One region of the Pseudomonas sp. NFX71 genome, then DNA from elsewhere that is predicted to be linked to it. Evidence: riboswitches for the same ligand, from Rfam matches in the RefSeq annotation. Region 1 holds a riboswitch; the other holds the start of a gene.
What was found. A riboswitch is a leader RNA that binds a small molecule or an ion and turns the genes downstream of it on or off. The one in region 1 is predicted to bind cobalamin.

Region 1 (3,397 bases):
CCCACCAGAATCAGCGCTGTACGCCGAAACCCCTTCGCCTCAACCTTCCCGGCAATGTCCGCAATCGTCCCCACCACCCAGTCCTGGTCCGGCCAGGTCGCCCGGTGAATTACCGCAATCGGACAGTCCGCGCCGTAATGCGGCAGCAATTCAACCAGGATTTTCTCCAGATGATTGACCCCAAGATGGATCGCCATGGTCGCCCCATGTTGCGCCAGACTGCCGAGCTCTTCACCCGCGGGCATCGCCGTCTTGTCGGCGTAGCGAGTCAGAATCACGCTCTGTGACACGTCCGGCAACGTTAGCTCCGCACCCAAAAGCGCTGCACAGGCCGCCGTGGCCGTGACACCAGGAATGATTTCAAACGGAATATCGAGCTCACGCAGGTAGCGAATCTGTTCGCCGATCGCGCCATAAAGGCTTGGGTCGCCAGAATGCACACGCGCCACATCCTGGCCATTGGCATGGGCAGTCTTGATCAGTTCGATGATCTGTTCCAGATGCAGTTCGGCGCTGTTGACCACCTGTTCGGCATTATGGCCTTCCAGTACGGCGGCAGGCACCAGGGAGCCGGCGTAGATGATCACCGGGCAACTGCGGATCAGCCTCTGGCCTTTGACGGTGATCAGTTCCGGGTCGCCGGGACCTGCGCCAATGAAGTAGACGGTCATCGTCGTTTCCTGTCAGAAAAAGGGCCTGGGCAAGGCTTCAGATGAAGATTGCTCATGATCGAAGGCGGGGATTATCGAGGATTTTACGCGGCGCACGCCAATGCCAGGGTGGCCTGGGCGTATTTCTGTCGCGAGATCAGCAGTTTTGCCGGTGCCTGAGCCAGTTGTTCAGCGAGGGCGAGGGCGGCGCTTTCGGCTACGCCATAGCAGCCAGTGCGCTCAAAAGCGATGTCCGAGCGGTGGCTGAGTTGTGGTTGATAACCGGCCAGTTGCTCACTGCTGAAATACATCAAGGGCAGCGCGAGTTGTGCGGCGAGCTCGATCAGGCCAGGTTCGTCGCGCTTCAGGTCGATGCTGGCCAGGGCCTTGATCTGGTGAAGTCCGATTTGATGCGCCTGTAACGCCTGATCGAGTAACGCCCGCAGCGTGCTGACAGGGCAGCCGCGCTGGCAGCCCAGGCCGACCACTAAAGTCGGCGCTGTGCTGGTCTGCGTCATGCGTGGTATTGGCCATCGCTTTTGCGGCGGAACAACCAGGCACTGATCAGGCCCAGGGCCAGCCAGAACGCCACGTTGGTCAGCTGCGAAGCGATTTTGAACTGGGCTTCCAGGGCTTCCGGCGCGAGCATCGAGTGCACTTCCGGTTGCGGGGCGCCAATGACGTGGGGAACGGCGAGAATCGCCACGCCCAGTACCTTCATCAGCCAGTGACGGCTGAACACGATCAGCGCGATGCCGACGGCGGTCGACGCTGCCGTGCCAATCCACCAGATTTGCCGTTGTGCCAGGTCCGCCGCGGCAGTGCCCGGCAGTTCCGGTGGCAGGCCGAGTGTCGGCGCCAGTACAAACGTCGCGTAACCGGCCAGGCCCCAGAGCAGGCCCTGGGAGGTTTTGGTCGGCGCACGCAAGGTGTAGAGGCCGGCGAGCATCAGGGCGAAACCTACGGCTACCACCAGGTTGCCGCCGGTCGTCGACAGCACGCGCTGCCAGCCGTCTTCCGGTTCCCAGGCTTCGGCATCGTGGGCGTGAGCGGCGGTGCCAGCGGCGTGCTCATGGACTTGAACAGCGGCCGGCTCGGATTGTTCGTAAGTCTCGGCCTGCAAAATCAGCGGTGCGACCCAGAAGCTTTGCAGCAGGGTCAGCAACAGGGCGGCCAGCAGCCCGGTGAAGCCTGCGGTTTGCGCGATACGCTTGATCATGTCGACAGGTCTCAATGGCACGGGAAGGCGGAGCTGTGACGGGTATCGTGCGCGGCATTGTGCACGGCTTCGATGTGCGAGAAACCGGCAAAATACACGAGGCACGCGCCAAGGATCGATGCGCATACGGCAGCGGTCAGGCGTTGGGTCAGGGTCGTGGTGGTGCTGGCGGTGCTCTTATCGGTGTTGCTGCCGGTGCTGCTGATGATCGACATGGCGCTTCCCTCTGGTCTGTCAGCGGGTGAATAGAGCGCATGGAAGACCCCTGCGAATCGGGCTCGCAGAGGTTCAAACAGCGCCCGCCCACCGCGGGTTTGTTATTCAGTGAACGTAATCGTCACTTTGTGTTGCGGGCCGGTCTCCGGGCTCGCGAGGGGCTTTGGCATCAGCCGAAACCTGCAAGCGTCACCTTCCCATGCCGAACTGCTGGCACAGTGGATCTGACGCTTCGCTCGCTTACCGTTGCGGGGGCAGCACCGGACTGACATGGCTTTGAGTAAAGCACATGATTCACCGGTTTCCCGTTTCACCCTGTGAAGGGCACCCGTAACAAGGCGTGTAGGAGAGCATGGGCGGGGGTTGGGCGTCAATTGGCAAGGGTTCTCAACTCGGGGGCAAGGGCAAGGAGTGTTACCTGTGGCGAGGGGATTGCAATCAACTGACGGACATTGACCCGCCCACGCACCATGCGTAGCCTTGCGCTTTCGAGGTTCTTCGGCGTTTGCCGAAGCTAAGAAGGGAACGCGGTCGATGCCGCGGCTGCCCCCGCAACTGTGAACGGTGATGTTCGCTGCCACGCCACTGCACGCTCCAGCCCTGGAGCCCGCGGGAAGGCGCAGCCAACGCCAGTCTAGCGACAGGCACACCGTCAGCCAGGAGACCTGCCTCGACACGAATTCTCACTACAACCGGGCGGGGTGATCCGGTGGCGAAATCTTCCGCGCGCCTGCCTGTGCAGCCGCGGTCGTCGTCCCGTATGCCCGCCACCTTGCCAAAGGGCATCCGATGAAAACACTGGCCAAACTCCCCGTCACCATCGTTACCGGCTTCCTCGGCTCGGGCAAAACCACTTTGCTGCGGCACATGCTCGACAACGCTCAGGGCCGCCGCATCGCGGTGATCGTCAACGAGTTCGGCGAACTGGGCATCGACGGCGAAATCCTCAAGCAATGCTCGATCGGTTGCACCGAAGAAGAAGCCAACGGCCGGGTCTATGAGCTGGCCAACGGCTGCCTGTGCTGCACCGTCCAGGAAGAATTCTTCCCGGTGATGCGCGAACTGGTCGCCCGTCGCGGCGACCTCGACCACATCCTGATCGAAACCTCCGGCCTGGCCCTGCCAAAGCCTTTGGTGCAAGCCTTCCAGTGGCCGGAAATCCGCAGCGCCTGCACGGTTGACGCGGTGATCACCGTCGTCGACAGCCCGGCCGTTGCCGCCGGCACGTTCGCGGCCTTCCCGGACCAGGTCGACGCCCAGCGTAAACTCGACCCGAACCTGGACCACGAATCGCCCCTGCACGAGTTGTTCG
Region 2 (3,397 bases), 1.1 Mb from region 1:
CCGCTCGGCTTCACTGAATGCGTTGTCGGTCATGGCCTCATCGCTGGCAGGCCAGCTCCCACAGGGATCTGCGTTTCTTCAGGTAATACACGGTCAACTGTGGGAGCTGGCCTGCCAGCGATGGCAGCTTCACGGTCAGGCGCAAACAGCGCAGCTACAGCGTTCGGATTGGACGGGAAATAGAAATGCACATAGGAAGCCGTCATCCGCCCCTGCCGATAAACCGCCTCCGCTCCGCGCCCGCCGTTAGGACTGAGGCCACGGGCAATCGGCTCAAGTTCGGTGCTGGTCAACGAATGATGATAGGTGTGGCCGCGCAGCGAACCTTCGGGCAATTCCACCGCCTGCAACGCCAGCGCCGCCAGCCGTTTCTGCATCACCGCATCACCGGCCAGCAACCCCACCAGTTTTGCGCGAGTACCTTCGACATCGGTCAGCGAATCGAGCAGATACAGCATGCCGCCACACTCGGCCAGCAACGGTTTGCCCGCCGCATGGTGAGCGCGAATGGCGCCAAGCATGGAGGTGTTCTGTGCCAGCGCGACATGGTGCAATTCCGGGTAACCGCCCGGCAGATAGAGACTGTCAGCCTCCGGCAATTGCGTGTCGCGGATCGGCGAGAAGAATGACAATTCGGCACCCATGGCTCGCAGCAAATCCAGGCTCGCGCCGTAGGTGAAAGCGAAGGCTTCATCACGGGCCACGGCAATCCGTACACCGGCCAGCAACGGTTCGGCGGCGATCACTTCTGGAGCGGCGAACTCCACAGGTGGCGGCAGCGCAACGTCACAGCTGTTGGCCAGTGATTCGGCCGCCGCATCGAGACGCAGGTCGAGATCGTTCAACTCGCTGGCCTGAACCAGACCGAGGTGCCGACTCGGCAATTCAATCCCGGTCTCCCGGGACAATGCGCCGTACCAGCGCAAGCCTTCAGTCAGGCTGCCTTCAAGCAACTGCGCATGGCGCAAGGTGCCCACCCGGTTGGCCAGCACGCCAGCGAACGGCAGGTCCGGCTGATACTTCGCCAACCCCAACGCCAGCGCACCAAAGGTCTGCGCCATCGCCGTCCCGTCGATCACCCCGAGCACCGGCACACCGAAATGCCGCGCCAGGTCAGCGCTGGACGGCGTGCCGTCAAACAGCCCCATGACGCCTTCGATCAGGATCAGATCGGCTTCATCGGCGGCTTCCCACAACAGTCGACGACTTTCCTGCTCGCCGACCATCCACATGTCCAGTTGGTAGACCGGCGCACCGCTGGCGCGCTCGAGAATCATCGGGTCGAGAAAGTCCGGACCGCATTTGAACACGCGCACCTTGCGCCCCTGATTGCGATGCAAACGGGCCAGCGCGGCGGTGACGGTGGTCTTGCCCTGACCGGAAGCCGGCGCGGCAATCAAGACCGCCGGGCAATGACGTGGTTGACTCACAATTCGACGCCTTTTTGCGCTTTGATGCCGGCCTGGAAGGCGTGCTTGATGACGCCCATTTCTGTAACGGTGTCGGCCAGTTCGATCATTTCCGGCTTGGCGCCGCGACCAGTGACCACCACGTGCTGCATCGGAGGCCGCGCCTGCAAGTCGCTGAGCACCTGATCGAGATCGAGGTAACCGTGCTTGAGGGCAATGTTCAGTTCATCCAGCACCACCAGGCCAATCGACGGATCCTGAAGCAGTTCACGGGACACTGCCCAGGCGGCTTCGGCGGCGGCGATGTCGCGTTGGCGGTCCTGGGTTTCCCAGGTAAAGCCCTCGCCCATCACATGAAAACGCACCTGCTCGGGAAAGCGCCGGAAAAACAGTTCTTCGCCCGTGCTGTTGCGGCCCTTGATGAACTGCACCACGCCGCATTGCATGCCATGGCCCAGGGAGCGGGCGAGCATGCCGAACGCCGAGCTGCTTTTGCCTTTGCCGTTGCCGGTCAGCACCAGCAGCAGGCCGCATTCATTCGGCGAGTTGGCGATGCGTTCATCGATCACGGCTTTTTTGCGCAGCATGCGCGCCAGATGGCGTTCGTCACGATCGGGAGTATCAGTCATGGGGAGCTCTCCGTTGAGGCTGGATAACGGCGGGCAGGCACAAGAATAGACGGCAAGAAGCCTGGCATCGCCCACCGTGATGCCGCTGGATGGATCAGGCCGGTCTCCGGGCTCATGAGCGGCACTCCGCCTGACTGCGCGCCTTCCCATGCCGATATCGACACAGTGGCAACAATGCTCAGTCTTCACTCATTTACCGTTGCGGGGGCAGCGCCGGGATCGTGATTGTTCATGAATGGAACGAATGCACTCACCGGCTTCCCTGTTTCACTCTGTCGACCAAGGCCACAGAGCACCTGAAACAAGCCGCGAAGGTTAGAGGGTTGGGGGTGGAGCGTCAATTAAAGCCGGGACGCCGTCGGGCGATTAACTGCCGTTGATCAATTAACTGACGCCAATCTTGTGCCACACTCTCAGCAGTGATATCAAAGCGCCACAACCTGACAACACAATAACAAGGGTGAGCCACATGCAAGGCATGATCATCAGCAATCCGAAGCTGGAATTCCTGCGCCCGGTGCTGGAGCGCTGGTTTGACTGTATCGACCGTTACAACGCCGTGCGCGGCGATAACGACACGCCTTACTGGTACGACGAAAAAGCCAACCTCGGCTTGCTCTCCGCCGCCGCATGGACCGCGGAAATGGTCACGCTGCAACAGACACCGACCCGCAAACAGAACGAGGAAGGCGAACGCAACGCCCGCGCCGACCTGTTCATCGCCACCAGCGAAGAACGCGCCTACCTTCAAGCCACGCAGCGTTGGCCACGGGTCAACAACCTGAACCTGACACAGGCGCTGGCCGATATCACCAGCGACGCCAGGCGAATCAGCTACGCCAGTGACCTGAAACTCGGTTGCCTGTTCGTTGCACCGCAAAAAGCCCAGCATGGCGCCACCCCGGAAGAACTCCAGGACATGGTCGACGATCTGCAAAAGGAACACTCCTGCGCCGTCGCCTGGTATTTCCCCTATGCCTACCGCAAGTTGCGTAATGAAACGGGCAACTATCATCCTGGCATCGCCGTGCTGTTCAAGGAAGCCCGCGGCTGACCGGTTGAACCATCGCGGGTGTGCGCTTCTCTATTGATCAGGTCACTGCATTTATAGGGAAGATCAGCATGCACAAGCCCCCGTTCGTTCTCGTCATCGCCCTGGCCGGAGGGCTCGCCGCCTGCGGTGAAACCTCCAGCCTGCAAGTCTCCGACGGCACCGGCCCGTCACCCAAATTGCCAGAACCGAACAAAACCCTGATCCCGACGGTGAACATCGCCCCGGCAATCGGCTGGCCGGACGGTGCGAAACCCACCACCGCAGCGGGCACCCAGGTGGCGGCGTTCGCCGAAGATCTCGATCAT

Region 2: linked by a shared signal. The riboswitch ahead of cobO (cob(I)yrinic acid a,c-diamide adenosyltransferase) and the one ahead of ACM1ZW_RS22715 (CbtB domain-containing protein) in region 1 are both predicted to bind cobalamin.

The regions. Positions count from the first base shown of each region.
Region 1 is NZ_CP182230.1:4,847,922-4,851,318, forward strand. Features, by position in the region: gene cobM (precorrin-4 C(11)-methyltransferase) at 1-671, opposite strand, end outside; gene ACM1ZW_RS22705 (cobalamin biosynthesis protein) at 755-1,168, opposite strand; gene ACM1ZW_RS22710 (CbtA family protein) at 1,165-1,869, opposite strand; gene ACM1ZW_RS22715 (CbtB domain-containing protein) at 1,881-2,084, opposite strand; cobalamin riboswitch at 2,204-2,432, opposite strand; cobalamin riboswitch at 2,560-2,773, shown strand; gene cobW (cobalamin biosynthesis protein CobW) at 2,875-3,397, shown strand, end outside.
Region 2 is NZ_CP182230.1:3,786,116-3,789,512, reverse strand. Features, by position in the region: gene bluB (5,6-dimethylbenzimidazole synthase) at 1-33, opposite strand, end outside; gene ACM1ZW_RS17545 (cobyrinate a,c-diamide synthase) at 30-1,430, opposite strand; gene cobO (cob(I)yrinic acid a,c-diamide adenosyltransferase) at 1,427-2,038, opposite strand; cobalamin riboswitch at 2,118-2,353, opposite strand; gene ACM1ZW_RS17535 (hypothetical protein) at 2,508-3,092, shown strand; gene ACM1ZW_RS17530 (PQQ-dependent sugar dehydrogenase) at 3,161-3,397, shown strand, end outside.